Regions from separate parts of the Kitasatospora sp. NPDC029312 genome, predicted to be linked through region 3. Evidence: riboswitches for the same ligand, from Rfam matches in the RefSeq annotation. Region 3 holds a riboswitch; each other region holds the start of a gene.
The links. A riboswitch is a leader RNA that binds a small molecule or an ion and turns the genes downstream of it on or off. The one in region 3 is predicted to bind cyclic di-AMP.
Positions count from the first base shown of each region.

Region 1: linked by a shared signal. The riboswitch ahead of ACZ4WV_RS18495 (M23 family metallopeptidase) and the one ahead of ACZ4WV_RS29845 (C40 family peptidase) in region 3 are both predicted to bind cyclic di-AMP.
Region 2: linked by a shared signal. The riboswitch ahead of ACZ4WV_RS25610 (transglycosylase family protein) and the one ahead of ACZ4WV_RS29845 (C40 family peptidase) in region 3 are both predicted to bind cyclic di-AMP.

Region 1 is NZ_JBVHXY010000020.1:85,255-95,606, reverse strand. Features, by position in the region: gene ACZ4WV_RS18520 (HipA family kinase) at 1-560, shown strand, start outside; gene ACZ4WV_RS18515 (DUF3037 domain-containing protein) at 557-1,009, shown strand; gene ACZ4WV_RS18510 (MarR family winged helix-turn-helix transcriptional regulator) at 1,145-1,603, shown strand; gene purB (adenylosuccinate lyase) at 1,650-3,089, shown strand; gene ACZ4WV_RS18500 (MFS transporter) at 3,097-4,629, opposite strand; cyclic di-AMP (ydaO/yuaA leader) riboswitch at 4,947-5,122, shown strand; gene ACZ4WV_RS18495 (M23 family metallopeptidase) at 5,125-6,063, shown strand; gene ACZ4WV_RS18490 (RidA family protein) at 6,446-6,853, opposite strand; gene ACZ4WV_RS18485 (IclR family transcriptional regulator) at 6,880-7,629, opposite strand; gene ACZ4WV_RS18480 (carbohydrate kinase family protein) at 7,667-8,152, opposite strand; partial or broken gene ACZ4WV_RS18475 (PfkB family carbohydrate kinase) at 8,305-8,697, opposite strand; gene ACZ4WV_RS18470 (type III PLP-dependent enzyme domain-containing protein) at 8,984-10,288, shown strand; gene ACZ4WV_RS18465 (N-acyl-D-amino-acid deacylase family protein) at 10,288-10,352, shown strand, end outside.
Region 2 is NZ_JBVHXY010000035.1:10,818-21,169, forward strand. Features, by position in the region: gene ACZ4WV_RS25585 (TetR/AcrR family transcriptional regulator) at 69-635, shown strand; gene ACZ4WV_RS25590 (helix-turn-helix domain-containing protein) at 818-1,684, opposite strand; gene ACZ4WV_RS25595 (ATP-binding protein) at 2,100-2,639, shown strand; gene ACZ4WV_RS25600 (DUF397 domain-containing protein) at 2,865-3,128, opposite strand; gene ACZ4WV_RS25605 (sirohydrochlorin chelatase family protein) at 3,686-4,627, shown strand; cyclic di-AMP (ydaO/yuaA leader) riboswitch at 5,120-5,306, shown strand; gene ACZ4WV_RS25610 (transglycosylase family protein) at 5,298-6,569, shown strand; gene ACZ4WV_RS25615 (LacI family DNA-binding transcriptional regulator) at 6,865-7,884, opposite strand; gene ACZ4WV_RS25620 (glycoside hydrolase family 13 protein) at 7,910-9,607, opposite strand; gene ACZ4WV_RS25625 (sugar ABC transporter permease) at 9,700-10,352, opposite strand, start outside.
Region 3 is NZ_JBVHXY010000048.1:18,446-28,797, reverse strand. Features, by position in the region: gene ACZ4WV_RS29865 (glycosyltransferase family 4 protein) at 1-1,006, opposite strand, end outside; gene ACZ4WV_RS29860 (glycosyltransferase 87 family protein) at 1,221-2,585, shown strand; gene ACZ4WV_RS29855 (hypothetical protein) at 2,637-3,689, opposite strand; gene ACZ4WV_RS29850 (C40 family peptidase) at 3,836-4,882, opposite strand; gene ACZ4WV_RS29845 (C40 family peptidase) at 5,110-6,246, opposite strand; cyclic di-AMP (ydaO/yuaA leader) riboswitch at 6,257-6,410, opposite strand; gene ACZ4WV_RS29840 (C40 family peptidase) at 6,748-7,785, opposite strand; gene ACZ4WV_RS29835 (NYN domain-containing protein) at 7,995-9,452, opposite strand; gene ACZ4WV_RS29830 (hypothetical protein) at 9,705-9,968, opposite strand; gene ACZ4WV_RS29825 (rhomboid family intramembrane serine protease) at 10,168-10,352, shown strand, end outside.

The DNA.
Region 1 (10,352 bases), on a different contig from region 3:
TGGTGGCCGTCGACCTGGACCCGGTGCTCGCGCGCAGCGAGCCCGACCACCAGATCCAGGACCAGATGCGGGCCAGCGGTGGCACCAACCTCGGGATGGCCTTCGTCAGCGGCGCGCTCAACTTCGATCCGCTCTGCTTCGAGGTGGACCCCGAACTCGCCGGGCAGGTGCTCTGGTTCGACGCGCTGATCGGCAATGTCGACCGCTCCTGGCGCAACCCCAACCTGCTGGTGGCGACCGGCGGGCTGCGGCTGATCGACCACGGCGCGAGCCTGATCTTCCACCACAACTGGGCGGGCGCCGCCGCGTGGGTGCGCCGTCCGTACGACGCCTCCGACCACGCGCTGCTACGCGCCCGCCCGGACCTGGTGGCGGCGGACAAGGCGCTGGCGCCGCTCGCGGAGGCGGCGGTCGAGGCGGCGGTGGCGCAGATCCCCGAGGTCTGGCTGGTGGACGAGTTCGGCTTCGACTCGCCCGAGGAGGTGCGCGCCGCGTACCGTTCCCAGCTGACCGGGCGACTGGCCGGTCCGCGTGACTGGCTGCCGGAGGTGCCCGCATGACCGAGCCGATGCCGACCGGACGGTCGACGGGGCTGTCGGCCGGGCTCCCGGCCGGGCTCCCGGCCGTGGTGGAGCTGCACGACTACGAGTACGCCGTGATCCGTGCGGTGCCGAGGGTCGAGCGGGGCGAGTGCGTCAACGTCGGGGTGCTGCTGTACTGCCGGCACAGCGCCCATCTGGCCGCGCGCACGCACCTGGACCAGGCCCGGCTGCTGGCGCTGGACCCGGTGGCGGACGTGCACGGGGTGCGGCGGGCCCTGCAGGGGATCGAGGCGGTCTGCCTGGGCGGCCCGTCGGCCGGTCCGGCGGCGTCGGACAGCCCCGGGCAGCGGTTCCGCTGGCTGACCGCACCGCGCAGCGCGATCGTCCAGCCGGGGCCGGTGCACACCGGGCTGACCGCGGACCCGGACGCCGAGCTGCGGCGGCTGTTCGACCAGCTGGTGCTCTGAGGCCGCCCGGCGGGTGCTCGGCGCCTGCTCGGTGAGTCCGCGCGGACGCCGAACGGCGGGACTGTGAGGCGGCTCGCCGACGGTTGCCGTGGTCAAAGCTTGAGTTACTGAAGCACTTGGCCGTACCCTGGCCCCATGGGTTCGACCTCGACGACGACCGTACCGACCAACGCCGAGCTGATGGAGGCGTTGGCCGCCGTCGGCGCCGCGTATTTCCAGGACTTCGCGGCGGCCGCGGCCCGGCACGGGCTCTCCTCCTCGCAGGCCAAGGCGCTGGGCGCGGTGCAGGAGCCGGTGCCGATGCGGGCGCTGGCCGGGCGACTGGGCTGTGACGCGTCGAACGTGACGGGGATCGTGGACCGGCTGGAGACGCTGGGCCTGGCCAACCGGGAGGCGGCGGCCGGTGACCGCCGGGTGAAGATCGTGGTGATCACCGACGAGGGCCGGGAGATCCTGAACCGCATCCGCAGCGAGATGGGCCGCACCCACCAGGCCTTCGAGGCGATGACCGACGAGCAGCGGGTCGCCCTGCACTCGATCTGCGCGCAGGTCCTGCCGGTGCTGGCCGGCCGGACGGGCGGCGCACAGCAGTAGCGGGCCGTCCGCCCGCCGACGATCGGCGTGACCTCGGCTGTTAGGCTTGCGAAGCGTGAGCGCGAAGCCCCAGATCCCCAATGTCCTGGCCTCCCGGTACGCCTCGGCGACCCTGGCCCAGCTGTGGTCCCCCGAGCACAAGGTGGTCCTCGAGCGCCACCTGTGGCTCGCCGTCCTGAAGGCCCAGCAGGACCTGGGTATCGAGGTGCCGGCCGACGCCGTCGCCGACTACGAGCGGGTGATCGACCAGGTCGACCTCGGCTCGATCGCCGCCCGGGAGCGGATCACCCGCCACGACGTGAAGGCCCGGATCGAGGAGTTCAGCGAGCTCGCCGGCCACGAGCAGATCCACAAGGGCATGACCTCCCGGGATCTGACCGAGAACGTCGAGCAGCTGCAGATCCGCCAGTCCCTGGAGCACGTGCGGGACCGCACGGTGGCCGTGCTGGTGCGCCTCGCGAGCCTCGCCGCCCAGCACTCCGAGCTGGTCATGGCCGGCCGTTCGCACAACGTGGCCGCCCAGGCCACCACCCTCGGCAAGCGCTTCGCGTCGATCGCCGACGAGCTGCTGGTCGCCTTCCGCCGCCTGGAGGAGCTGATCGCCCGCTACCCGCTGCGCGGGATCAAGGGCCCGGTCGGCACCGCCCAGGACATGCTGGACCTGCTCGGTGGCGACACCGACAAGCTGGCCGAGCTGGAGCGCCGGGTCGCCGCGCACCTCGGCTTCGACAACGTGCTGACCAGCGTCGGCCAGGTCTACCCGCGCTCGCTGGACTTCGAGGTGCTCACCGCCCTCGTCCAGCTTGCCGCCGCGCCGTCCAGCCTGGCCAAGACCATCCGCCTGATGGCCGGCCACGAGCTGGTGACGGAGGGCTTCAAGGAGGGGCAGGTCGGCTCCTCCGCGATGCCCCACAAGATGAACACCCGCTCGTGCGAGCGCGTCAACGGCCTGGCCGTGATCCTGCGCGGCTACGCGTCGATGACGGGCGAGCTGGCCGGCGACCAGTGGAACGAGGGCGACGTCTCCTGCTCGGTGGTGCGCCGGGTCGCGCTGCCGGACGCCTTCTTCGCCTTCGACGGCCTGCTGGAGACCTTCCTGACCGTGCTGGACGAGTTCGGCGCCTTCCCGGCCGTGGTCGAGGCCGAGCTCGACCGCTACCTGCCGTTCCTGGCCACCACCAAGGTGCTGATGGGCGCGGTGCGCGCGGGCGTCGGTCGGGAGACCGGACACGAGGTCATCAAGGAGCACGCCGTCGCCTCCGCGCTGGCGATGCGCGCGGGCGCCCGGGAGAACGAGCTGCTGGACCGGCTGGCCGCCGACGAGCGGATCCCGCTGGGCCGGGCCGCACTGGACGCGCTGCTGGCCGACAAGCTCTCCTTCACCGGTGCGGCCGGCGCCCAGGTCGCCGAGGTGGTCCGCCGGGTGGAGGCCGTCGCGGCCGCCTACCCGGAGGCCGCCAAGTATGCTCCCGGCGACATCCTCTGACGCTTCGTCAGTCCTTCGTGGGCCCTGCCGCCGGACCGGTGGCGGGGCCCTCGTGCGTGTGGACGTGGCCCGGGTCGAGCGGCGGGGTGGTGCCGCAGTTCCATGCGCAGTCCGGCTCGGCGACCGGGCGGTCCTCGGGCGCGAGCACGTTGCCGCGGACGGTGGCGGAGGCGATCAGCCCGCCGCCGGCCAGCAGGCCCGCGCAGATCAGCATCGCGGTGTGGAAGGCGGAGTCCACCGCGGACGGCACCCGGTAGGCGTCGCCGCTCAGCCCGGCCAGCGCGGGGAGGGCGGCCACCGCGAGCAGGCCGGCGGCGCGGGCGGCGGCGTTGTTGACGCCGCTGGCGATGCCCGCGTGCCGTACGTCGACGGCCGCCAGCACCGTGGCGGTCAGCGGCGCCACCAGCAGGGTCATCCCACTGCCCATCACCGCGACGGCGGGCAGCACGTCCACCCAGTAGGAGGAGCCGGGGCCGATGCGCAGCATCAGCAGCACGCCGGCGGCGCACAGCAGCGGGCCGACGGTGAGCGGGACGCGCGGGCCGATCCGCTTGCCGAGGCGCCCGGCGCGCGCCGACAGGGCCAGCATCAGCACCGTGATCGGCACCAGGGCGAAGCCGGAGACCAGCGGGCTGAAGCCGGACACGATCTGCAACTGCACCACCAGCAGGAAGAACACCCCGCTGAACGCCGCGTAGACGCAGAGGGTGACCAGGTTGACGGCGGTGAACAGCCGGGAGGAGAACAGGCCGAGCGGCAGCATCGGCTCGGGTGCCCGGCGTTCGACGGCGACGAAGGCGGCCCCGAGCAGCAGGCCGGACGCGCCGGTGAGCCAGACGGCGGGGGACAGGCCCTCCCCGGCGGCGGTGAGCGCGTAGGTGACGGCGCCGAGGGCGAGCGCGGCGAGCAGGGCGCCGGGCACGTCGAAGCGGCCGGAGGCGGACTCGTCGCGGCTCTCGGGGACGTAGCGGGAGGTCACCGCGACCACGGCGGCGGCCAGCGGCAGGTTCAGCAGGAAGATCCAGCGCCAGCCGGGCCCGTCCACCAGCCAGCCGCCGAGGAAGGGGCCGACGGCCGCGGACACCCCGCCGAGGCCGGACCACAGGCCCACTGCGGCCGAGCGGTCGTCAGGGTCGAAGACGGCCTGGAGCATGGCGAGCGAGCCGGGGGTGAGCAGCGCCCCGCCGATGCCCTGGACGGCCCGGGAGATGATCAGCACCTGGATGTTCGGGGCGGCGGCGCAGGCGGCGGACGCGGCGGCGAACCAGATGACGCCGATCAGGAAGACGCGGCGCCTGCCGTACCGGTCGCCGAGTGCTCCGCCGAGCAGGATCAGGCCCGCCAGGGTGAGCAGATAGGCGTTCAGCGTCCATTGCAGGGACGCCAGGGAGGCGCCGAGGTCGGTGCCGATCCGGGGCAGCGCGACGTTCACCACGGTGCCGTCGAGCATCGCCATGCTGGAGCCGAGCACGGTTGCCAGGAGCACCCAGCGACCCCGCGCGGTGCTCAGGCGCAGGGTGCCGGCCTTTGAGGTGGCCACGGGCTGATCCTGCGCCCCACGGGGTGCACGTGACAAGGGTCACCGGGCGGTGTGTCCGTTCCGAACGGTGCGTGAGCGGACGGTCGCCGTCCGCGGCCGAGTTCGCCGCAGGGTCATGGATCAGTGGCGCCGCGTGTTTGGATTGTGTACGTACGGTGTGGTCGGCCATGCGGAGGGTCACCGTCCGGCGGGGGATCGTTGTGCGTTCAAGAGATCGACATTGCTTCACTCGAACGGATGAGTTTTAGTTCAGCGACCGCCCGGCCAGCCCGGGCGGATCCACCGGGTGGAACGCCGAGTCCTGCCGCTGCCCGGCGGTTCGAACTGAGCTCTGTACGGCAGGAGCGGGGGACCCACAGGTAAGTCGCCGGACCGGACTGCGCGCTTCTCGGCGCGAACGTCCAGGACCGGCTAGGGGTGAAGCCGCGCATGCGGCCGGGCAACTCCAGCCCGAACCCGACAGCTCACCTCGCAGGCGTCGGAGAGGAAAATTCCATGCCTGCTCAGGCCCGTCGTATCGCCCTGCCCCGCGCCGCCCGCATCGGCATCGCGACCGCCGTCACCGGTGTGTCCTTCGTCCTGCCGCTCGTGACCGCCGTGAGCGCCCAGGCCCACGGCACCGCCGCTGCCCCGGCCGCTTCGGCGCCGCAGCACACCGCCGCCGCGGACGCCCCGGCCGCCACCCCGGCCGCCGCCCAGGAGAGCTACCGCGTCGTCAGCGGTGACTCGCTGTCGAAGATCGCCGAGGCCAAGCACGTCGAGGGCGGCTGGCACGCGCTGTACGAGCGCAACCGCTCGGTGGTCGGCGCCAACCCGAACCTGATCTTCCCCGGTCAGCAGCTGTCGATCACCGCTCAGGCCGACGCCCCGAAGCCGGCCGCTCCGGCCGAGCCCGCCGCTCCGGCCAAGCCGGCCGCCCCGGTGCAGGCCCAGACCGAGGCCGCCAAGCCGGGCGTCCAGGTCCAGACCCAGGTTCAGACCGCCGCTCCGGCCCAGGCCGTCACCGCCGCGCCGGTCGCCGCCACCTCGGGCTACGTCGCCCCGGTGGCCAACCCGGTGCTGGGTGAGGCCTACGGCGTGGCCGGTTCGATGTGGGCCTCCGGGCACCACACCGGTCAGGACTTCGTCGTCCCCACCGGCACCCCGGTGCGCGCGGTCGCCAACGGTGTCGTGGTGAAGGCCGGCAACGGCGGCGCCTACGGCAACGAGGTCGAGATCAAGCTCGCCGACGGCAAGTACGCCCAGTACGCGCACCTGTCCGTGATCGGCGTGAAGATCGGTCAGACCGTCACCGTCGGCCAGCAGCTCGGCCTCTCCGGCGCCACCGGCAACGTGACCGGTCCGCACCTGCACTTCGAGATCCGCACCGGTCCGGAGTACGGCTCGGACATCGACCCGGTCGCGTACCTGCGCGCCCACGGCGTCGCGCTCTGACCCCGGTCGGACCGCACGCCGCCCCCGCTCGGACACTGCTCTGACCGCGGGTTTCAGGAACCACCGCTGGTGCGGGGCGAATCGACCGCCCGGGATGGTCATGTCGGGTGACCGCTCGACCGGGTGATCGCCGCACCGGTGGACATGGGCGCGGGACACGCCCAAGGCCGGCCCGGCTCCACGAGGACTCCTCGTGGAGCCGGGCCGGCCGCTGCCGTTCCCGGGGTCGATCCGGGGGCCGGTCAGTGCCGGTGGGCGGGCAGGCCGTGCTCGGCGGCGCCCAGCAGGGCGTGCATCCGGTGGCCGAAGTCCTCGGTGTCACCGGCGGGTTCCCGGAAGACCAGGCGGACGTCGCGGTGGCCGTGCGGGACCGGGCGGTGCGTCAGACGACGACGGCCTGGGCGTCGATCTCCACCAGCATGGGCTCCCGGGGGAGTTCCACGAAGACGGTGGTGCGGCAGGGCTTCACGCCGCCGGGCTTGATGTTCTCCTCGATGAACTCGGCGTAGACCTCGTTCATCAGCGGGAAGTCGGCGCGCTTGGTGAGGTAGACCCGGAACATCACCACGTCCTCGATGGTGGCGCCGCCCGCCTCGACGATGGCCTTGACGTTCTCCAGGGTGCGGCGGGTCTGGGCCCGCACATCGCCGTGGTGGATCAGCTCGCCGGTGGCCGGGTCCTGCGAGCCCTGACCGGACACCTGCAGGATCGGGCCCTTGCGGACGCCCTGGGAGAACATCCAGGCGGGGACGGGCGCGCCGTCGGTACGAATCTCGATCTTCTCGGGCACAGGGCTCCTTCGGTCGTGGCGGATCATCAGTTTCGCTCGGACCGGCCGCAGTCGGCCGAGACGGCACGGGCGGTGGCGAGCAGCTGCGGGAGGAGGTCCAGCACCTGCTCGTACGGGAGGACGACATCGGGCACGGAGATGGAGGCGGCGGCGACCACCCGGCCGCTGGCGTCCCGGATCGGTGCGGCCACGCAGTTGATGAAGGACTCGTGCTCGGCGTGGTCCTGGGCCCAGCCCTGGGCGGCGACCTTCTCCAGCTCGGCGAGCAGCGCCTCGGGCGTGGCGAGGGTGCGCTCGGTGTGCGGCGTGAAGTCGATCCCGGTCACCACCCGGCGGCGCTCGGGCAGTGGCAGGTCCGCCAGCAGCACCTTGGAGACGGCGGCGCAGTGCAGCGCGGCGCGCAGGCCGATCCGGGAGTACATCCTGACCGGGTGGCGGGAGTCGAACTTGTCGATGTAGACCACCTCTCCGCCCTCGTACGCGGCCAGGTGCACGGTCTGGCCGGTGGCGGCGTTCAGCTCGGCGAGGTGCGGGGCGGCGATCCGGCGGATGCCGCGCTGTTCCAGGGCGAGGCCCGAGAGCGCGAACAGGCCCGCGCCGAGGTGGTAGCGGTAGGCCGCGTCGCGGTAGACGAAGCGTTCCTCCTCCAGGCTCTGGAGGAGTCGGAGCACGGTCGTCTTGTGGACGCCGAGCACCTCGGCCAGCTGGTCGAGGGAGCGCTCGCCCTCGCCGAGCTGGGCGAGGACGCGCAGGGCGCGGGTGACGGTCTGGCTCATCGGGCTCGGGCTCCGGTCAGGGGGCTGGGGGTCGTGCTCATTGTGCCGGGGCCCGGAGCGCCGGGGAGACGATTCCCTCGGCGGTGACCAGGGTGGCCGCCCAGTCGGCGGGCGGGGCGTCGAGCAGCGCCGCCACCGCGCGGGCGGCCGGCAGCTCGGCCTGGTCGCCGGGGGCGGTCAGCGCGCAGGCCGCGCTCAGGTGGCCGAGCCGCAGCCGGCGGCGTTGGTCCAGGCCGCGGACGGTGCCGGCCAGGTAACCGGCCGCGAAGGCGTCACCCGCGCCGGTGGCTTCGACCACGTCGACGGCCAGCGCCGGTTCGCTGACCGCCGTGCCGTCCCGCTCCAAGGCAGTGACCACCCGGGCTGCGTCCTTGACCACCACCGTGGCGGGGGAGGGGAAGCGGCGGCGCAGCGCGGCGGGATCGTCGGTGCCGAAGGCCGCCTGCGCCTCATCGGCGCCGAGCAGCAGCAGATCGGCGGCGTCCAGCAGGGCGGCAGCACGGCGGGGTCGCGGTCGCGCCACAGCGCGGGACGCCAGTTGAGGTCGAAGCTGACCATCCCGCGGCCTTCGGCCGGCTGGACCCCCGGGCTCTGCCGGCGCTCGATGACGAGGGCGCGCAGCAGGGCCAGGCAGTCGTCGGAGAGGGCGGCGGTGATGCCGGACAGGTGCAGCAGCCGGGCGCCGGCCAGCAGCGCGGCGGCGGCCGGGTCGGCGAGCAGCGCGGGGGAGAGCGCGGCGGCCGCGGAGCCGCGCCGGTGATAGTGCAGGCGGCTGCGGCCGGGGCCGAGGTCGTGCCGGTGGCCGGTGGCGCCGCCGACCTCCTTGAGGTAGAGGCCGGTCGGGCGGTGCGGATCGACGGAGACGGCGGACACGTCCACTCCGCGGGCGGCGACCTCGGCGAGCACGCGGCGGCCGAAGCCGTCGTCACCGACCCGGCTGATCCAGGCGGTCGGCACGCCGAGTGCGGCCAGCGCCCCGGCGACGTTGGACTCCGCGCCGCCGACGGAGAGCCGGAAGCTCTCCACGGCCTCCAGGGGGCCCGGGCGGTCCGGCAGCAGGACGGCCATCGACTCGCCCACGCACACGGCCGTCGGGGGAGGCCCGGGCGGCGTCGGCCCCGGGGTGTCCTGTCGCGGCATCTGGGGGCTCCTCTCGTGCGGCCGTTGCCCGGCGTCGTCGTCGGCCGTCCGTGGCTGTGGTCCGGCGTCGGCGGCGGCCGTTCCCTCGGGCCGCCGGCCCGGCCTGACCGCCAGTCGGGTCCGTTGACCGTGATCCGGCGCCGATGCTAGAACCGTGGTGCCAACATGTGCAACCGTCGTTGCGCATGTTGCAACACGGCGGATGGAGGACAGGGTGGAGCAGACGTTCGCGAGCAGCGCCGACGGGCCGGGCATCGCCGAGGACACGGTGGCGGCGCTGGCCGACGAGAGGCTCGACTGGCGGTTCAAGGCCGCCCCGCCGGAGAGTTGGGGCCACACCGTCCGGGACTGGCTCGCCACCGGACCGACCCTCTCCTCCCTCGGCACCCCGCTGCTCACCCTCGACGGCGCCGCCGTCGAGCACAACGTCCGCACCATGGCCGACTGGTGCGCCAAGGCGGGCGTCGCGCTCACCCCGCACGGCAAGACCACCATGGCCCCCGCCCTGTGGCAGGCCCAGCTCGCCGCCGGGAGCCATGGCATCACCCTCGCCAATCTGCCGCAGGTGAGGGTCGCCCGCGCCTTCGGCGTCCAGCGCATCCTGCTCGCCAACACCCTGCTCGACCCGGCCGGGCTGGCCTGGCTCGCCGCCGAACTGACCGCCGATCCGGGCTTCGCCTTCCTCTGCTGGACCGACTCCACCGAGGGTGTCCGGCTGATGGACGAGGCGCTGCGCGCCGCCGGGGCCGAGCGCCCGGTCGAGGTGCTGGTCGAGCTCGGCGGCCCGGGCGGGCGGACCGGTGCCCGCGGGGTGGACGCCGCCGTCGAGATCGCCGCCGCCGTGCTGCGCGCGCCCACCCTGCGGCTCGCCGGCGTCGGCGGATACGAGGGCGCGCTCGCCCACGACGCCACCGCCGAGGGGCTGGCCACCGTCCGCGGCTACCTCAAGGCCCTCGGCGCGTTGCACGGCCGGCTCGCCGGCGCCTATCCGGACGGCACCCCGCCGGTGGTCTCGGCCGGCGGCAGCGCCTACTTCGACCTGGTGGTCGAGGAGTTGGCCGCCCTGCCGGAAGCCCTGGTGGTGCTGCGCTCGGGCGCCTACATCGCCCACGACGACGGCTTCTACCGGGGCATCTCGCCGCTCGCCCGGCACGGCGACCAGGGCGCCCCCTTCCGCGGCGCGCTGCACGGGTGGGCCCGGGTCGCCTCCCGGCCCGAACCGCAACTGGCGCTGTTGGACGCGGGCAAGCGCGACCTGCCCTTCGACGAAGGCCTGCCCGAACCGCAACTCGTCCGGGGTGGCGTGCGATTGGCCGGTACGGCGGCCCGGATCACCGCGCTCAACGACCAGCACGCCTTCCTGCGCGACGCCGGTGACCTCGCGCCGATCGGCGCGGTGCTGCGGCTCGGCGTCTCCCATCCGTGCACGGCCTTCGACAAGTGGACGGCGATCCCGGTGCTGGACTCCGCCGACGCGGCCGAGCCGACGATCACCGGGCTGGTCAGGACGTTCTTCTGATGGCCGGGGCGGAGGGAACGGCGAAATCCGAGCGGGCGGAGAGCGTGGTCTTCAAGGGGGCGAC
Region 2 (10,352 bases), on a different contig from region 3:
CACCTCGTGGGGATTCGGTCAATGAGGAGATGCGGCAACGCTCCCGTCGACGCATCATGCGGGCCACCGTGGAACTCGTTGACCAGCGCGGCTACGCGGGCACCACGCTGACCGACATCGCCGAACGGGCCGGGCTCGCCCGCGGCCTGGTCTCGTACTACTTCGACGGCAAACGGCTGCTGATGCAGTCCGCGACGCACCGGATGATGCACCAGGCGCTGTCCGGCGCGCTGGCCGAACTGGCACCCGGCGCCTCGCCCGAGGACCGGCTGGCCCGGGCCATCGACGCCGTGCTCGGGCTGGCGCTGGACCACCCCCGGGTCATGCGCTCACACCTGGCGCTGATCCTCGACCCGGACACCGGCGCCTTCGTCCAGGACCCGGAACAACAGCAGCTCGGCGCCATCCTCCAGGGCCTGCTGGACGACTGGGGCGCGCCCGATCCGGCGGCCGAGCACGCGGTGCTGCGCAGCGCGCTGATGGGCGGCTGCATCGGTGTGCTGCTGCCGGGCGCGGAGGTCCCGCTGGCGCCGATCCGGGCCGACCTGTTCCGCCGCTACGGCCTGGCCTGGGAACTGGGCCGTCCCCCGCAGCCGCTGCCGCCGGAGCACGAACGGCCGCCCGCCCGCGGGTGACGGCGGGTGGACGGCGGGGGTGGACGGCCGGTGACGGACGGCTGGTGACGACGGCCGGTGACGGATGGCGGGTGGACGGCGGTCGCCGAGAGCCGGCGAGCCGGCGAGCCGGCGAGCCGGCGTCGTCCGGGTCCGGCGGCCGAGCGGAGTCGGGGCCTGCGGCGGCCCTGCCGAGCCGGGGCTCAGCGCTCCTTCAGGATCGAGGCCAGCAGGTCTATGGTGCGCTCGGGGGTGAGGCTGTCCACGCAGAGCCGCTCCATGACCTGGATGTAGGCGTCGACGTCATCGCGCTTGTCCAGGTAGAGCGCACTGGTGAGCTGCTCCAGGTAGACCACGTCGGCGAGGTCCTGCTCGGGGAAGCGCAGGATGGTGAAGGCGCCGGACTCCCCGGCGTGCGCGCCGAAGCGGAAGGGCATGACCTGGATCACCACGTTGGCCTGCTCGGCGACGTCGATCAGGTACTGGACCTGACCGCGCATCACCTTGGGCCCGCCGACGGGCCGGCGCAGCGCCGCCTCGTCGATCACCGCCCACAGGCGCGGGTTGGCGCCCTCGGTCAGCAGCTTCTGGCGGCGCAGCCGGAGGCTGACCCGCCGCTCGACCTCCTCCTCGCTGATGACCGGCCGACTCTGACCGAAAACCGCCCGTGCGTACTCCTCGGACTGCAGCAGTCCGGGGATGAACTGCACCTCGTAGGTGCGGATCAGCTGGGCGGCCTCCTCAAGGCCGACGTAGGTCTGGAACCAGCCCGGGAGCACGTCGTTGAAACTGTGCCACCAGCCGGACTTGTTGGCCTCGCGGACCAGGCCGAGCAGGGCCTCCCGCTCCAGGCCGTCGTCCACGCCGTAGAGACTGAGCAGGTCCGCGACGTCGCGCTCCTTGAAGGAGACGCGGCCCAGTTCCATGCGGCTGATCTTGGACTCGGAAGCGCGGATCGCGTAGCCCGCGTCCTCACGGGTGATGCCGCGCGCCTCACGTAGGCGACGCAGCTGCGAGCCAAGGAGGATCCGGCGGACCATCGAGCCGCCGCCCGGCTGAACTGTGGTCATGCGGTCGAAACCTCCACCTAGGGCAAACAGCGCACAGTCTGCCATCAGTTGAGCGCTCACGGTGCCGATACTGACGGATGTTCCTATCAGTTCCGCACTCCGCACACCAGGATGCACGTGCATCCGGCGCTTGCATATGCCAATTGTGCGACTGCACGTGAATCGACTCTTGCATCTGCAGTGAGCGCACACCACCATGGTGCACGTGCACCTGCACATCCCTGGCAATCCCGCGGGCTCCGCGTCGACCCCACGCGCGACTCCGTGCACCGACCCGGCGTCCCACGCACCGTCGGGCGTTCGAGTGCGCGGGCGCCTGGTCGAGGGGGCGGCCGAGCGGCCGAGCGAGTCGGAGGTGACCGGCATGACCCCGGCGGGTCCAGCCGTGTCCGCCCCCTTATGGGAGGAGCTCTTCATGAGCACCGGTACGGCTTTGGCGGTTGACCCCCATGTGGTCACCTGTACGCTCGCTCCTCGCTTCGAATCGGTCAGAACCGCGCGCGACTTCACCCGGACCGCCCTTCAGCGTTGGAGCCTCATGGAGCTGTTCGACGATGTCGCGCTGGTGGCCTCGGAACTCGTGACCAATGCGCTCCGGCACGCGATCGGCGCACGGCCCGACCGGTCGGGCTGCGCCCTGGGCGAGTACGACTTTCCCACACAGCCGACCGCGGACGGACGGCTGCCGATCCGAATAAGCCTGGTGCACCGCGCGCCCCAGGTGGTCTGCGCGGTGAGCGATCCGAGCAGCATCGGACCGGTCGCCCGGGAAGCGGACTTCGTGGCGGAATCCGGCCGCGGGCTGCACCTGGTGGAGTCGTTCAGCCGTTCCTGGGGCTGGCACCCGCTGGGCAGCGGCAAAGTGGTCTGGGCCGTGTTCGAGGCCGAGCCGGCCACGGGCGTCGGGTTCGACGGACAGGTCGAAGTCGGTGGACGGCACCGGCGTTCGGCCTAGCGCCGCCCGGCACACGGCCGGCCGAAGGACGACCCGGGAGGACCACACCCCGGGCCCTTCCCCACGGCCCACGGGCTCTTTCACGCGGCGCACGGGCCTTTCCGCACGGCCCGCAACCCACCGGCCGCGCGGAGCGTTCCGGGAAAGAGACGCCCGGAGAAAAAGACAAAGGCCGTCGCGGTGTCAGCACCCACGACGGCCCCCCGATGGTGGAGCAGCGGCCGGTCAGACGGCCAGGTGGTCGAACTCCCCGTCCTTGGCCCCCAGCAGCAGGGCCGCGATCTCGGCCCGGGTGTAGATGAGCGCCGGACCGTCCGGGAAGCGCGAGTTGCGCATCGCGACGTCGCCGCCGGGCAGGGCCGCGAACTCGACGCAGTTGCCCTGGGAGTTGCTGTGCCGGCTCTTCTGCCAGACCACCCCCTCGAGGTCGGTGGCGGCCATCCCGTTGTAGGTGTGGTCAGAGCCGTGTGTGTCATGCGAGTCGTGCATAGAAGTCTCCCGAAGAGCTCCGGAGTTGTCGTCCAGCGCGGCGCCCCGGCACCGCCGAACGAACGGACCGGCCCCGTACCGGTCCGGCACAACGCCTCACTTGACGCGATGATAGCCGCAGTGCACGTGCATCAGCACGGGACGTTGCAGGTGCATGAGGCCTTTTACCGGTCGCCCCGAACTCTTCACGACCCCTTCTCCTGACGGTACGTAAACGGACATAGCCGAGTGAATCGACGAGCCGGCGATAACCGGCCGTGAGCGACCCCCCGCTAAATGTTGATCTTCGAATGCCCGGAGTCGCACCGCCGTGACGCTCCGTCAGACGCCCCTCCGGTTGTGAGACATCTCACGCGCCCCACATGCAACGCGACCGCCTGCGGCACACGTCAAGGCAACTGCGGGCGAGCACTCGGGCGTTGGGCGAGGAATGTCCGGATTGTAGGCAAAGCGCCCGGACCGGTGCGGCGGGAACACGACCCGCGCACCACGACCGCTCCAAACCCGTACGGCGGCCGACTGTAGGCCTGACAGGCAGATGTCCTACGATCTCCGGCATGAGCACCGCAGCCATCCCGGGCGCGCCACTGCCCGTCCGCACTCCAGGCTCCCGTGCGCGGGGGCGCCACCGCCGCCCTGAGCGCCCCGAGATCCCCACCGGCTCGCCGGCCCTGGTGCTCGCCGTGCCCGCGATCGCCGGGCCCGAGTCCCGTTCGGTCGTGGAGGAACTGCTCTCGATCGTCCGCAGCGAGCACACCGGCGTCCAGGCGGCGGTCGGCTACCTCCCCGCCGACGGCGCCGCGGGCAGGGGCGGGGACGAGCGCACCGTCGCCGAGCTGTTGGCCGGGGCCGCCGAGGCGGGCCTGCCGACGCCCGTCGTCGTGCCGCTGGTGCCGGGGCCGCACGGATTCCTGGCCGGACTGCACGCCATCGCCGCCGAGTACGGCGCGACCGTCACCGACGCGCTGGGCCCGCACCCGCTGCTGGCCGAGGCCGTGCACGTACGGCTCTCCGAGGCCGGGCTGGCCCGGGCCGACCGGGCCCGGCTGTTCGCCATCGCGACCGCCGCGGACGGCGTGGTCCTGACCACCGTGGGCGGCGAGGACGCAGCCGCCGCGGCCGGGATCACCGGTGTGCTGCTGGCCGCCCGGCTGGCCGTCCCGGTGGTCGCCGCCGCGCTCGACGTACCCGGCTCGGTCGCCGGGGCCGTCAACCACCTCAAGGAGACCGGCTCCCAGCGCCCGGCGCTGGCCCCGCTGGTGATCGGCCCCGAGGCGGACTCGGAGCTGCTCGCCACGGCCGCCGAGGAAACCGGCTGCCCCTCGGCCGCGCCGCTGGGCGCCTACCCGGCCATCGGCCAGCTGATCGCCTCCACCTACCTGGCCGCGCTGCCGATGCCGTCCCCGGAGGAGCTGGCCCGGGCCGAGGAGGAGGCCGCGGCGGCCGAGGAGGGCTCCCGCGGCGCCCACGCGGCCGCCCAGGGGCCTCTGGAGGCCTGACAGGCGGCCTCCGGGCCCGCCGGTCGCGCCACTTGTCGCGCTCGTCCCGCATCGAAGGTCCGAAGGGCCCGGAACGGCTTCGTTCCGGGCCCTTCGGCTTGCCCGCGCCCGCACTCCCGCTCCCGCCCCGTCCGGTTGTCCTGGTACGGGAAATAAAGGAGATAGGGGTGCGATCGGGCGTGATGTCCGATCTGTCGCGCTTTCGGACCGGAATGCCGGGACCGTTTTCCGGCGCTCGTTCCATCGCCACCGGCCGCCGCCACGGCGCGCCCGTCACGCTCGTCGACAGCCCGTCAGCCCGTTTCTGAGGCGGAGACAATTTCGCGGGTCCGCAAGTGGATTATCGGAAAACGATCATTTTTGATCACGACCGAAGTCCGATTTGACTGTTTTCCGTAAACCGTGATGCACATCACAGATGTTTGCAGTTTGAACTTAAGTCTGCTTAACGTGCTCCCCGTTCGTGACCACACGGACCCAGTTCATCCGCAACGCCGAATCCTGCCGTCGGATGTCCTGGCAGCGCGAAAACGCACCACGGCAGGAGCGGGGGAACCACAGGTAAGTCGCCCCGGGCCGTTCTTCGGAACGGTCCAGGGCTAGGGGTGAAGCCGCGCCCACAGCGCGGCCGGGCAACTCCGGCCCGAATCCGACAGCTCACCTCGCAGGCGTGGGAGAGGACCGCGTCTTCATGCTGCCCACCAACGGCACCCGCCTGTCCGGCCGTACCCGTCGCGTGATCGCCGCCCTCGGCGTCGCGGGCGTCGGCCTCACCATCCCCTGCCTCACCACCGGCACCGCCAACGCCGCCTCCGTCGCCACCTGGGACAAGGTCGCCCAGTGCGAGAGCGGCGGCAACTGGAGCATCAACACCGGCAACGGCTTCTTCGGCGGCCTGCAGTTCACCTCCAGCACCTGGGCCGCCTTCGGTGGCACCTCGTACGCCCCGCAGGCCAACCAGGCCACCAAGGACCAGCAGATCGCCGTCGCCGAGAAGGTCCTCGCCTCCCAGGGCCCCGGTGCCTGGCCCGTCTGCTCCATCCAGGCCGGTCTGACCAAGGGCGGCGCCCCGGCGGCCGTCGACACCTCGGCCGGCACCGCCGCCAAGCCCGCCGCCAAGCCCGCGCAGACCCAGGCCCCGGCCGCGAAGCCCGCCCAGCCGGCCGCGCCCGCCCCGGAGCAGGCGCAGCCCTCCACCGACTCCGCCAAGGGCACCTGGGCGCAGCAGCGCCAGGCCCACGCCCAGAACGGCGACTACACCGTCGTCGCGGGCGACTGGCTGTCCTCGATCGCCGACAAGCACAAGGTCCAGGGCGGCTGGCAGCGGCTGTACGAGCTCAACCGCAGCACCCTGACCGACGGCCCGAACACCATCTACCCGGGCCAGCACCTGACCTTCGGTGACGGCGACCAGGCCCAGGCCGACCAGTCCTCCACCTCCGGCTCGGACTTCAACTGGTTCAACCGCTCCCAGAAGGCCGGTCAGGCCGCGAACGGCGGTGCCGTGAACGCCCAGCCGACCGCCCAGGCCTCGAAGCCGGCCGCCCCGGCGCAGACCCAGGCTCCGGCCCAGGCCGCCACCGGCAGCATGGCGGCCGCGGTGTCCTTCGCCGAGTCCCAGGTCGGCCAGGCCTACGTCTACGGCGGCACCGGCAACGGCGGTTGGGACTGCTCCGGCCTCACCCAGGCCGCGCTGCGTGCCGCGGGGATCAGCATCCCGCGCGTCGCCGCCGACCAGGCCGCCGCCAGCACCCACGTCTCGCTGGACAGCCTCCAGCCGGGCGACCTGCTCTTCTGGTCCAACAACGGCCAGGACTCCGGCGTGTACCACGTCGCGATCTACGTCGGCGGCGGCAAGTACGTCGAGGCCGCCAACCCGAGCGCGGGCGTCCGCGAGCAGACCGTCGCCAACTGGGCCCCGGACTTCGCCGGCCGGGTCTGAGGCAACGGCCCACGGCTGACGGGCGACGGCTGACAGCTAACAGCCGACAGATAACAGATAACAGATTTCATCATCTGTCATCTGTCCGCCGTTGCCCGGACGCTGACCACCCGCCACCCCCGGCAAAGCCCGGGGGTGGCGGTGGCGTCTTTGTCCTCGCCCGCCGAAAGGCCGCCCCAGCCGCCACGCCGCAAAAGCGGCGCCACACGCCGACGGGCGAGCTCCGGAGAGCAACTGCTCTCCGGAGCCCGCCCGTTCACGGCGCTACCGTCCCCGGCGCTTCCCCGCCGGTTGCTCAGCGCGCGCAGGCCCCCGTGGACCCGCGCATCACCAACTCCGGCTGGAACATGAACTCCCCGCGCTGGGCGGCGTTCCCGCCGACCTCCTCCAGCAGCGCGTCCACCGCCGCCGTGGCCATCGCCTCCACCGGCTGGCGGATCGTGGTCAACGGCGGCTCGGTGAAGGCGATCAGCGGCGAGTCGTCGAAGCCGACCACCGACACGTCCTGCGGCACCGACAGCCCCCGCTGCCGCACCGCCCGGATCGCCCCGAGCGCCATCATGTCGCTCCCGCACACGATCGCCGTGCAGCCCTTGTCGAGCAGCGCCCCGGCCGCCGCGTGCCCGCCCTCCACGCTGAAGAGCGTGTGGTGGACGAGTTCCTCGGCCTCCTCCAGGCTGCGCCCGAGCACCTCGCGCATCGCGGCCGTGAAGCCCTCGATCTTGCGCAGCACCGGCACGTACCGCCGCTGCCCGACAGCCAGCCCGATCCGCTCGTGCCCGAGTTCCGCCAGGTGCTGGACGGCCATCCACATCGCGGACCGGTCGTCCGGCGAGATGAACGGTGCGTCGATCCGCTCGCTGTAGCCGTTGATCAGCACGAACGGCACCCCGCGCCCGGCCAGTCGGGCGTAGCGGTCGTGGTCGGCGGTGCTGTCGGCGTGCAGCCCGGAGACGAAGACGATGCCCGCCACGCCCCGGTCGACCAGCATCTCGACCAGTTCGTCCTCGGTGGACCCGCCCGGCGTCTGGGTGCACAGCACCGGCGTGTAGCCGTGCCGGCTGAGCACCTGCTCGATCACCTGCGCCAGCGCGGGGAAGATCGGGTTGCTCAACTCCGGCGTGATCAGTCCGATCAGTCCGGCGCTGCGCTGGCGCAGGCGGGTCGGCCGCTCGTAACCGAGCACGTCGAGCGCCGCCAGCACGGTCTGCCGGGTCGCGGCGGAGACGTTCGCCTTGCCGTTGAGTACGCGGGAGACGGTGGCTTCGCTGACCCCCGCCTGCGCCGCGATGTCTGAGAGTCGCGCCGTAGTCACGGTCCCAGAGCCTATTGCAACCACGTCAGACCGCCCACCAGCCGGTGCTGTCCGGAGCGAGCACCGTCTCGCCGCCGTCCACCACGAGTTCGGTCGAGCCGAGCAGCAGCCGACCGGGCGCCGCCATCCGCACCGGTTCGCCGGTGGTGTTCACGGTGCACACGAAGGAGCCGCGGCGGAACACCAAGGTGCCCTCGGGGGCGTTCAGCCACTCGACCTCGGTGCCGGCGCCCAGGTCCGGCTGGGACCGGCGCACGGCCAGCGCGCTGCGGTACAGCTCCAGGGTGGACGTCGGGTCGCCGGTCTGCGCCTCGACGCTGAGCTCGGCCCACTCGGCCGGCTGCGGCAGCCAGGACGGTCCGCCCGGCACCGGCCCGAAGCCGTACGGGGCCTCGGTGCCGGACCACGGGATCGGGACGCGGCAGCCGTCGCGGTAGCCGTCCTGCCCGGCCTGGCGGAAGAAGGACGGGTCCTGGCGGACCTCGTCCGGCAGGTCGGTGACGTCCGGCAGGCCGAGTTCCTCGCCCTGGTAGACGTACGCGGAGCCGGGCAGCGCGAGCATCAGCAGGCTGGCGGCGCGGGCGCGGCGCAGGCCCAGCTCGCGGTCGCCGGGGGTGCGGATCTGGGTGCCGAGGCCGGGCTCGTTGGCGAACCGGGTGGCGTGCCGGGTGACGTCGTGGTTGGACAGCACCCAGGTGGTGGGGGCGTCGACGGGGCGCATCGAGTCGAGCGACAGGTCGATCACCTCGCGCAGCGCGGCGGCGTCCCAATCGGTGCCCAGGTACTGGAAGTTGAAGGCCTGGTGCAGTTCGTCGGGCCGGACGTAGTTGGCGGTGCGCTGGACGGTCGGGGTCCAGGCCTCGGCGACGCCGATCCGCTGGCCCGGGTACTCGTCGAGGATCTTGCGCCAGCTGCGGTAGATCTCGTGCACGCCGTCCTGGTCGAAGAACGGCATGACGTCGTTGCCGAGCAGCTTGAGCTGGTCGGCGCCGCCGAGGTCGGGCAGGCCGGGGGCCTTGACCAGGCCGTGGGCGACGTCGATGCGGAAGCCGTCCACGCCCATGTCGAGCCAGAACCGCAGGATCGAGCGGAACTCGTCGGCGACGGCCTGGTTCTCCCAGTTGAAGTCGGGCTGCTCGGGGGCGAAGAGGTGCAGGTACCAGTCGCCGGGGGTGCCGTCCGGGTTCTCGGTGCGGGTCCAGGCCGGGCCGCCGAAGATGGACTCCCAGTCGTTGGGCGGCAGTTCGCCGTTCTCGCCCTTGCCGGGGCGGAAGTGGTAGCGCTCGCGCAGCGGGGACGCGGGGCCTTCGCGCAGGGCGCGCTGGAACCACTCGTGCTGGTCCGAGGAGTGGTTGGGGACGAGGTCGACGATGATCCGCAGGCCCAGCTCGTGGGCGTCCCGGATCAGGGCGTCCGCGTCCAGCAGGGTGCCGAACATCGGGTCCACCGCGCGGTAGTCGGCGACGTCGTAGCCGGCGTCCGCCTGCGGCGAGGCGTAGAACGGGGAGAGCCAGACGGCGTCCACGCCGAGGTCGCGCAGGTACGGCAGGCGGCTGCGGATGCCGGGCAGGTCGCCCATGCCGTCCCCGTTGGAGTCGGCGAAGCTGCGCGGGTACACCTGGTAGATGACCGCGTCCCGCCACCAGCCTCTGGACGCGCTGACGTTCGCCTCGTGAGCGGTGTCGGCGGCGGGCCGGGAGGTGTCGGCCAGGTTCTGGGTCATGGACGAAATCCCTTGGGGACTAGAGGAGCGGAGAACGCCGGGTCTGCGGGCGGCGCCGGGACGCGGAGTCGGCGCCGGTGCGCGCAGCGGCGTTACGACTTGGAGGCACCGGCGGTCAGGCCGGTGACCAGGTGGCGCTGCACCAGGTAGAAGAAGGCCGCGGACGGGACGGCGATCAGCACGGCGGTCGCGGCCATCAGGTTCCACTGGGCGTCGTGCTCGCTGACGAAGGTCTGCAGGCCGACGGCCAGCGTGTACTTGTCGGAGCTGAGCATGAAGGTGGAGGCGAACGGCACCTCGGCCCAGTAGGTGAGGAAGGAGTAGAAGGCGGCGACCGCCAGGCCCGGCCGGGCGAGCGGCAGCACCAGCCGCCAGAAGGTGCCGAACGGGGTGAGCCCGTCGACCCGGCCGGCCTCGTCGATCTCGACCGGGATGGTGTCGAAGTAGCCCTTCAGCAGCCAGGCGCAGTACGGCACGGTGGTGGTCGAGTAGACCAGGATCAGGCCGGTGTAGCTGTCCAGCAGGCCGAGTTCGGAGAGCATCGTGTACATCGGCACGATCAGCACCGCGATCGGGAACATCTGGGTGACCAGCAGCGACCACATCAGCGGCTTGTGCCCCGGGAATTTCATCCGGGAGACGGCGTAGCCGGTGGTGGCGGCGACCATCACGCCGAACACGGTGGTGATGCCGGAGACCAGCACGGCGTTGCCGAACCAGGTGAAGAAGTCGGTGTCGGCCAGCA
Region 3 (10,352 bases):
CCGCGGCCGCCGTGGCCGAGCCGCCCGGCACCACGTACCCGGTCTCGCCCTCCAGCACGGCGTCCGGGGCGCCGCCGGAGTCCCCCGCGACCACCGGCAGGCCGGTCGCCGAGGCCTCCAGGTAGACGATCCCGAGGCCCTCCACGTCCAGCCCGCCCCGCCTGGTTCGGCAGGGCATCGCGAAGACGTCCCCGGCCCCGTAGTGGGCGGGGAGGTCCTCCCACGGCACCGAGCCGGTGAACCGCACCGAGGCCCGTACGCCCCGGGCGTCCGCGAGCTTCTCCAGGTCCGCCCGGTACGGGCCGCCGCCGACGATCAGCAGCACCGCGTCCGGCACGTCCTCCAGGATCTGCGGCATCGCCTCGATCAGGGTGTCCTGGCCCTTGCGCGGCACCAGCCGGGAGACGCAGACCACCACCGGCCGGTCCGCCAGCCCCAGGCGGCGGCGGACCTCCGCACCGCCGGAGCCGGGGTTGAAGGTCTTCTCGTCCACGCCCGGCGGCAGCTGCACCATCCGCGCCGCCGCCTGCGGGCCGACGGCGGCGGCGATCCGCGAGCGGGTGTACTCGCCCAGGTAGGTGAGCACGTCGGTGCCGGCTCCGATCCGCCCCAACAGCTGCCGGGAGACCGGCAGCTGGGCCCAGGCGGCCTCGTGCCCGTGGGTCATGCCCAGCAGCCGCCCCGCCCCGACCCGGCGCAGCGCGGGCGCCATCAGCCCGAGCGGGGCGGCGGCGCCGAACCAGACCGAGTCGCACTTCTCGGCGCGCAGGATCTCGGCGGCCCGCCGGGTGACCCGGGGTGTGGGAACCATCACCTTCGTGCGGTCCCGGATCACCGGGAACGGCTGCTCGGCGTCGAAGCGCCGCACCTCACTGCCGTCCCGCCAGGTGGAGGCGTACACCACGATGCTTCCGGCGGGCTGACGGACGGCCATGTTGTGCACGAACGCCTGGATGCCCCCCGGACGGGGCGGGAAGTCATTGGTGACGATCAAGGTTCTGTGCATCTGGCCACGGCTCGCTCGGTCGGGGGGTGCTCGGTGTACCGCTGAGTGATCCGTACGATAGGTCAACACCATGACCCGCCGGGAACGGAACCGCTCACGGCAACCGTTTGACCCCCGGGTCAGTCCTAGTACCTAGGCCGCAGAGGATCGCGGCCCGGGCGTCCGTCAGTACGACGCCTCCGGTGAGGACGTCCGAGACGAACGAGGGAGCGCAGTGGAATTGGCCCCGGCCACCGAGCCCGGTTCTGCACGCGGCCGACTCGGCCGCCCGCTCGGGGCGCTCGCCGCCCTCGGGGCGACCTGGGTGGCCACCCGCACCGTGCTGGTGCTGCTGATGACCGGCGTGCTGAAGGCGCCCGGCGGGGACGTCACCGCCGACGTCTGGATGATCTACCACGCCTGGTACGGGGTGCTGCAGACCGGCACGTTCCCGTTCGACGACGTGACCTGGCAGTACCCGCCGGGCGCCGCCCTGGTGATCCTGCTGCCGGGGCTGCTGCCCTGGTCGTACCTGGTCTCCTTCTGGGTGATCTGCGGGATCGCGGACGCCGCCGCGGCCGCGCTGCTGGTCCGTACCGGCCTGCGCCGGGGCCGGGCGCTGACCGGCGCCTGGATGTGGGTGGTCGGCGTCCCGCTGCTCGGCCCGATGATCTACAACCGCTTCGACATCCTGGTCACCGCGCTCACGCTGGCCGGTCTGCTGGCGCTGATCCGCCGTCCGGCGGTCGGCGGGCTGCTGCTGGGCCTGGGCGGCATCGTCAAGATCTGGCCGCTGCTGAGTCTGATCGGCACCCCCTCGGGCCGTCGCACCCGCCGCTCCTGGACGCTGGCCGCGGCCACCGCCGTCTCGGTGGGCTTCCTGCTCGCGGCCGGCATGAACGGCGCCTTCGACTTCCTGACCTTCCAGGCGGACCGCGGCATCGAGGTCGAGTCGGTCGGCGCGCTGCCGCTGCACTTCGCCCGGATCGCCGGGGGCTGGGACGGCAGGGTCACCATGAACTACGGCTCCCCCGAGATGCTCGGGCCGTGGGTCGGCGTGATCAGCAAGGTGATGCTGGCCGGCACCGTGCTGGGCTTCCTCTGGCTGCTGCTGTGGCGCTTCACCGCCCGCCGCCGCAACGCGGCCACCATGTACGACGCCGCGCTGTGCGCGCTGCTGGTCTTCGTGGTGACGAGCCGGGTGATCAGCCCCCAGTACCTGGTCTGGCTGATCGGCGTCGCCGCGGTCTGCCTGACGGTGCGCGGCACCAGCCAGCGGCCGGTCGCCCTGCTGATCCTGATCGCCTGTCCGCTGACGCTGGTCGAGTTCCCGACCATGTTCACCCAGATCCTCGCCAGCGACCCCTGGGCGATCGCCGTCCTGACGCTGCGCAACCTGCTGCTGCTGACCGCCGCCGTGCTCTCCGGCATCCGGCTCTGGCGCTCCACCCGCGCCGCGGTGGCCCTGCCGCCCACGGTGGTGATGGACGAGGCCCCGGCGCTGCCGCCCGCGTCCGCCTACCCGGTCCGCCCGGGCATCGCGTACGAGCAGGACCTGCTGGACGGCATCGACCAGCCGAACACCCCGGCCGGCCGCTGAAGGGACGTCCGGGGACCGTCCGCCAGGGGTTCGGCCCCGCCAGGGGTTCGGTCAGCCCTTCAAGGCCGCGACCTCGGCCAGCCAGAGCGCGGTGAACTGGGCCGAGCCGACGCCCAGCCCGGCGCGCAGCAGCCGGTCGATCCGCTGATCCCGGTCCTCGCCCCGCCCGTCGTCCGCCCCGACCGCCCGGTAGAGGGCGACCAGCCGCTCGGGCCCCCAGCGGCGGGCGATCAGCTCGCAGGCGAGCCAGGACTGCTCGTAGGCCTGGGCGATGCCGGTGGCCCCGGCGGTGAAGTCCCGGTCGGCCGGCAGCGCGGTGGGCGGCTTGCCGGCCGCGACGTCCCGGGCCAGCTCGGGGGCGATCTGCCGGGGGCTGCGGCCGGAGTCCCGGTAGGCGGTCCAGTCGGCGACGCCCTCGGAGAGCCACAGCGGGGTCCAGGCCCGGGTGTCGGCCCTGGTCGCGACGTGGGTGGCCTCGTGGGTGACCACCACCTGCCGGCCGAACTCACTGAGCCGCCCGAAGGCCTCGGGGTTGATCACCACCCGGTCCGCCGGGGTGTGCCGGGGCGCACCGGGGGCGGCCACGGTGACCGCCGCCATGCCCGTCCAGTCCGCCGGGTCGCCCTCCAGCAGCCGGGCGAACTGGGCCTCGGCGGCGGGCAGTTCCAGCAGCAGCCGGCCCGGCCAGGCACCGCCCCAGACCGCGCTGACGGCCGGCACCGCGCGGTCCCCCACCGCGACCAGCCCGGTCGGGTCTGGTCCGCCGGCCACACCGAGCACCAGGCAGTGCGCGCCGGGGGCGGTGCGGACCTCTCCGAGGTCCCAGAGCGCCGGGGGCCCGCCCACGGCTTCCTCCCGCTCGACCCGCCAGCCGCCCGCGGAGCGGACCAGCGCGATCCGGCGCGGGTACACCACGGGGTACTCGTCGTACCCGGCGATCCGCACCGCCAGCTCGGCGGCGGCGGTCAGCCGGTCCGGTCCGTCGGCCGGGGAGAGCACCAGGTTGCGGTAGACCGCCTCGGCTCCCGCGAGCCCGGACCGGGCGGGCAGCGAGGCCGCCCGGTCGGTCAGCAGACCGGCCACCTCGGCCCGCCGGTCCGCCACCCGCCCGGCTGGTGCCGCCGGCGCGGCCGGGGGCAGCGACAGCTGGGCCAGCCCGCCGGCCGCCAGCAGCAGCGCCCCGCGCCGGGACAGGACGCAGTGGGCCGGGCGTATCGGAGGGTGGTCGTCCGGGCCGGAGGGCGTCGTGCTCAGAGCCGTACCACCCCGGAGACCGGCATCGTGGTGACGCTCTCGTACCGCACCTTGGCGCCGGGGTACGGGGCGTGCACCATCACCCCGCCGCCGGCGTACATCCCGACGTGGTGCATGTCCCGGTAGAAGATCACCAGGTCTCCCGGTCGCGCTTCGGAGAGGCTGATCCGCTGCCCGGCGTACGCCTGGGCCTGCGAGGTGCGCGGCAGGGTCACTCCGGCCTGCCGCCAGCTGTAGTACATCAGACCGGAGCAGTCGAAGGCACGGGGCCCGGTGGATCCGTAGACATACGGTGAGCCGATCATCCGCACCGCGGCGGCCAGCGCCGCCGCCCCGCGCTCGGAGGCCGGCGGGGTGGTGCCGAGGTCCAGCCGGTCGGCGCCGCGGGTGGCGCGCTGCTCGGCGTCCTCGGCGTCCTGGACGACCATCCGGGCCCGCTCGGCGGCGCCGAGGCTGTTAAGCAGCTTCTGCGCCTTGGCCAGTCGCTGCTGGATCTGCTGCTTGTTCTCGGCCAGCGAGCGCCGGGCCTGGTCGAGTTCGGCGAGCTTGCCCGCGGTCTCGCTGCGGCGCTGGTCGAGTCGGCGCTGACGGGTGACCAGCTCGTGCAGGGTCTCCTGCTGCCGCTCGGCGGCCTGGCCGAGGGTGCGGGCGCGGGCGAGGTAGGACTCCGGGTCGCTGGAGAGCATCAGTTGGGCGGTCTGGCTCATCCCGCCGCCGCGGTACTCGGCCCCGGCCACGGTCGCGAGGCCGCCGCGCAGCTCGTTGAGCTGGTCCTGGGCAGTGGCGAGCTCCCCCTGGAGAACCGTGGTCTCGCTCTGCAGCCGCTTCTGGGCCTCCTGCGCGGCGTTGTACCTCTCGGACGCCTGCTCGGCTTCGTCGTACAGCTGCTCGACCTGCGCCTTGACGTCCTTGCGGTCCGGCGCGTCCGGCGCGCCGGGAGCGGCCTGGGCGCTGCCGGCGGCCGCCACGCCCAGGGCCGTGGTGGCGGCCGCGGTCAACACCAGGGCACGGGCGAGCAGTTGGGAACGGCGGTGCACGGACATGGCGGCGGCGGCTCCGATCCTGCGGCGCGGCCCCGCGGCCGCACCCCGGTGGGCGGCCGTCGAGCGGGAGTCCGGTGGCAGACGTTAGCGAGTCCGGGCAAGCGAGTCCAAACCCCTCCGGACCCGAATATTCGACCCCTAATCGGACATCAGCCCGAGCCGCCGGTAAAGCCGCAGGCCCGGCCCTCCACGTGGGAGGACCGGGCCCAGGGAGGCCTTCGTACGGATCAGACCCGCACGATGGAGGCCAGCGGCATGTTGGAGACCGCTTCGTAGCGGACCGACGCGCCCGGCTTCGGCGCGTGCAGCACCTGGCCGTTGCCCGCGTAGATGCCGACGTGGTGGGCGTCGCTGTAGAAGATCAGCAGGTCGCCGGGCTGGGCCTGGGAGATGTCCGAGCCGATCCGGGTACCGGCACCGGCCTGCTCCTGGGAGGTGCGCGGCAGCGACACGCCGACCTGGTTGAACGCCCAGACCATCAGACCGGAGCAGTCGAAGGAGCTCGGGCCGGTGGCGCCCCAGACGTACGGGCTGCCGACCTTGGAGGCGGCGGCGGACAGCGCGGCGGCACCGTGCGAGCTACCGGGGGCCACCGGCTTGACGACCGGCGAGGACGAGGAGCCCCCGGAGCCGATGTCGCTGCGGCCGCTGTCGCGCGAGGCGCGGTCGGCGGCGGCCTGCTGCTGGGCGGCCTTCGCGGCGGCGTCGGCCTGGGCCTTGGCGTCGGCGGCGGCCTTCTCCTCGGCCTGGCGGATCGCCTGGCGCTCCTGCTCGGTCAGGGTGTTGAGCAGGTCCTGCGCGGCCTTCAGCTTGTTCTGGACCTCGTCCTTGGAGGCCTTCAGCTGCTGGGTGGTGGACTCCAGCTCGGTGAGCTTGCCCTGGGCCTCGCTGCGGTCCTGGTCGAGCTTGCGCTGCTGCTCCTGCAGTTCCTTCAGCTGGTTCTTCTGGGTGTCACCGGCCTGGTTCAGCGCACCGGCCTGGTTGAGGAAGTTGTCCGGGCTGGAGGACAGCATCAGCTGGACGGTCGGGGATATGCCGCCGTTGCGGTACTGCTCCCCGGCGATCTCGGCGAGGCCGCCCTGCAGGTCGGTCACCTGGGACTGCTGCCGGGCCACCTGGTCCTGCAGACCGGAGACCTGCTTCTCCAGCGCCTGCTGCTTCTCCTGCGCGGCGTTGTACTTCTCGGTCGCCTGCTCGGCCTGCTCGTTGAGCTGGTCGACCTGCTCCTTGACCTGGTCCTTGGTCGGCTGCGGGTCGGCGTGCGCGCCGGACTGCGCGGAGAGGGCGACGGCTGCCGCGGCGACACCGGTCAGGATCGAGACCCGGGCACGGCTGGCGGGCTTGGGACGGCGATGGGACGCCACGAAGGCGGACTCCTTCTTCCTACATCCGCCTACCGGGTGAGCTGACGGGTTCGGGCCGGAAGCATGCCCTACGACGCCTCACGGCCGTTCCAACGGCCGACCTGGCGCCGATTCACCCCGGAGGAACGTGGTTCCCCGGCTCCGCTCCACAGCGCCCGGACTGCTGGGCTCCCCTGTCGGACAGTCGCGTCGACCTGTCCCGCTGCTTCACGAACTCGGCGGTAACCACCGCCGCCACCCAGGCTGGGTGATCGACAGTGCGGTGGTTCGGGGCACGACCCTAGTAACTGAACCGTGATCCGTTCAAATCCTTGTCAGAAAAAAGACGGAAGATTACCCATGTTCATTTGTGAAAATGACCGTTGGTGATCGCCGCCGCACGGAAAGCTGATCAAACCTCAAACGAGGGAGCGAAGGACGGGTGAACCCGAAGCGCCACCCCGGTCGGAGGGTGGCGCGGATCACAGGGCCGGAACGCGGCCCGTCGGGCGTGTCGGCTCGTCAGACCCGGCGGATCGTGTTGATCGGCATCGCGTCGGCCTTCATCACCTTGACCACGTCACCCGTGTGCGGCGCGTGGACCACCATGCCGTTGCCGATGTACATCCCGACGTGGTGCCGGTCGCTGCCGTAGATCACCAGGTCGCCCGGCTGGGCCTGGTCCAGCGAGGGCACCCGGGTGCCGACGTTGCCCTGCTCCTGCGAGGTGCGCGGCAGCGAGACGCCGGCCTGGGCGTACGACCAGACCATCAGGCCCGAGCAGTCGAAGGTGCTCGGCCCGGTGGAGCCCCAGACGTACGGCGAACCCTGCTTGCTCATCGCCTTGGCGACGGCCACGGCCGCGTAGCCGCTGGCCGGCGGCAGGCTGCTGAGGTCGACCCGGGTGCTGCCGCGCGAGGCGCGGTCGTCCTGCTGCTGCTGGGCCTTCAGCGCGGCGCGGTCGGCGGCGCTGAGCGAGTTCAGCAGGTCCTGGGCGGCCTTCAGCTTCTGGTTGACGTCCGCCTTGGCCTGGTTGAGGTCCTTGGTGGTGGAGTCCAGCGAGGCCAGCACCGCGGCGGCCTCGGCCTTCTCTTGGTCCAGCCGGCGCTGCTGGTCGAGCAGGCCCTTGAGCGCCTCGGTCTGGCTGGCGCTGGCCTGCTGCACGCTGGAGGCCTTCTCCAGGTATCCGGACGGGTCGGAGGACAGCATCAGCTGGACGGACGGGTCGATGCCGCCGGTGCGGTACTGCTCGCCCGCCACCTCGGCCAGGCCCGTCTGCAACTGGGTCATCTGCTCCTGGCTGCGGGCCACCTGGTCCTGCAGCTGATCGGCCTGCTTGCGGAGCTGGTCGGCCCGCTCCTTGGCGCCGTTGTACTTCTCCGCCGCCTGCTCCTGCTCCTCCTGGAGCTGGTCGATCTGCGCCTTGACGTCAGCCTTGTTCGGCTGCGGCGCGGCGTGCGCGGCGACCTGGGCGGAGAGGGCGACCGCGGTCGCAGCGGCAGCGGTCAGCACGGAGACCCGCGCGCGGCTCGGCTGCTTGGGACGGCGGTGGGAGGCCAAGGGAGCGGCTCCTTCTTCCATAGGACTCACCCGATCAGGTGAGATTCCGGAAAATAGGTTTGACGCCTGACCCTAGTGAAGATCTATCCGTTTTGCCACTCCCCCGAAGGCGTGAACTCCGGTTCCCACGCTGACTTCACGGGATCCGCACACCCTGGCAAAACGGGCATTGACCAGGCGTCACAGTGGCCGGGCCGCCGGGCCTCCGGTCAGGGCCGGGCCAGGCGGTTCAGCAGCAGGACCGAAGCCACCGGTCGCGCGCCCGCCTGCCGCACGCCCTCCGCGACCTCCCGGTCGGTGGACACCACCACCACCGGACGGCCCTGCGGCTCGGCCCGCACCAGACGACGGATCAACTCGTCCGCGGTCTCCCCGGTCCGGCTGAACCGTACCCGAACCCCGCGCGGCGGCGCCATGATCACCGGAACGTCCAGGTCCTGCCCGTCGAACACACAGGTGACCTCCGCCTGGGTGCGCTGGGCCAGCATCGCCAGCCCGCCCAGCAGCCGGATCCGCTGCTGCTCCAGCGGCAGCGCCGGATAGCCGGTCTTGGTCACGTTGTAGCCGTCCACCACCAGGTGCACCTGCGGGATCGCCAGCAGCTGGTCCAACAGCGCCGGATCGTCCTCGGCCAGGCCGCGCCGGGCCACGTCGTGCGGCGAGGCCGCTCCCGGCACCACCGCCTCCACCAGGTCCGCCGGGCGGATCTGGGAGACCGGCAGCGCCAGCTCCCGCTGCAGCCCCTGCGCCGACTGCAGCACGGTGTCCAGCAGCAGCCGCAGCCGCATGTCCTCGACGCTGCGCCCCTCGCGGGCCGAACGGCGGCCCTGCTCGGCGGCGTTCTCCAGCTCGGACACCCGGTGCCGCAGCCGCCGCGCCTCGCTCTCGGCCGCGCTGCGCTCGGCCGCGGCCTGCGCCCTCGCGGCCTCCAGCTCCCCGGTCACCCGGCGGGTCTCGGCCTGCGCCCGGCGGGTGTCGCTCTCCAGCGAACGCACCCTCTTGCGCAGCGACTCGACCTCCCGCCGGACGCCCTCGAACTCCGCGCGCTGCCGCTCCAGGTCGGCCCGCGCGGTCGCCCGCACCTCGGCCAGCTCCGCCTGCAGCTTCTCCACCAGCCGGCCGGCCTCCGCCGCCGCGTCCTCGGCACCGGCCCGCTCGGCCTCCTCACCGGCCTCGGTGACCAGCCGGCTCCAGCCGGCCGACCGCACCAGGTAGGCGGCGGCGGCGACGTCCATCGGATCGGCGGCGCCGGGGACGGTGCCCGACTCCAGCGCCTTCACCAGGTCCGGCTGGCCCAGCCGCAGCCGCTCCGCTATCCGCACCCGGAAGGCGGGCTCCGACTCCAGCGCCGCGGCCAGGGCGGTGGCCGCGTACTTGGCCCGTCGCGCGGGGGTGAACTTGACGTACTGACGCAGGCTCTGCGGCAGCTCCGCGGGCGGCAGCCCGCCCAGCGCGTCGGAGGCCAGGCCGACCACGCGCCGGCGCACGCCCTCGGGCAGCGGCCGGTCCAGCTTCTCGACGGGCCGCTCCGGAGCGGCCTCGGCGCCGCCGGCGGCCCCGCCGGACTCGTCGGTGTCCGGCGAAGCCGGATCGGGGGAGGCCGCCTCGGGAGAAGCCGCCTCCGGGAAGGCGCTGTCCGATGCAGCGGCCTCCGGGGCAGCAGCCACCGGGGCAGCGGCATCCGGCAGGGGCGCCTCGGACGGGACCGCGCCGGCGCCCTGCCCCGGTGCCGGCGCAGCGGGCTGAAGCCCCTGCGCGTCCGCGGGCTCCTTCGCTGCGTCCACCACGTCCTCGGCTCCGATCCTGGTCCAGCGGGGGCGGCCGCGGCCGCCCCTGTCGTCACGCTCCGTGCGTCTTGTTCTGTATTGTCCCGTGCGGCGGACGGGCGCGTCGCGCGCCGCCCACCGCACAGGCGGGAATCAGCCCTGCTCGGCAGCGGCCTCCGCACCCTCGGCGCCCGGACGGGTCACCAGCTCGACCTGGTCCACCGCGTTGCACCAGCGGCAGCGCACCGACTCGATCGTCTCGCTGAGCACCTCGGTCTCCTCGACGGCGGAGTCGCCGGCCAGGTCGAAGTGCAGGAACTCGGTCACCCTTGCGGTGCGGGTCACGTCGAAGCGGGTGAGGTTGCCGCACAGGGTGCAGCGCCAGCGCGTCTCGGCGGTCAGGGCGGGGGCGGTCATCGGGGATCCTCTCGGCTGGTCCCTGGGCGGGCTAGGCGCTCCCCCCGGAGCCCGGCATCGGCGGCGGGAGGCGGGAATGCCCGCTCCCAGCCTATTGCCTGGGGCAACCGCCAAGACCACCGGTCGCCGAACACGAGGGCTAGTCCACCTGCCGTAAACCGCCGTGTCACCTGCGCCGTCCCAAGGGATGCTTGGCCGCATGGCGCTCGCGGCCACCGACCACACCGACGCGCGGGACGGCCGCCCGACGGTGCCCGCCCCGGCGGTCACCTATGCCCTGATCGCGGTCAACACCCTGGTCTTCCTGCTCGGTCCGGCCGCCGGGTTCAACCCGCTGTACGGCCGGGGCCAGGCGCGGGTCTGCGCCGAGCAGAGGTACGAGCA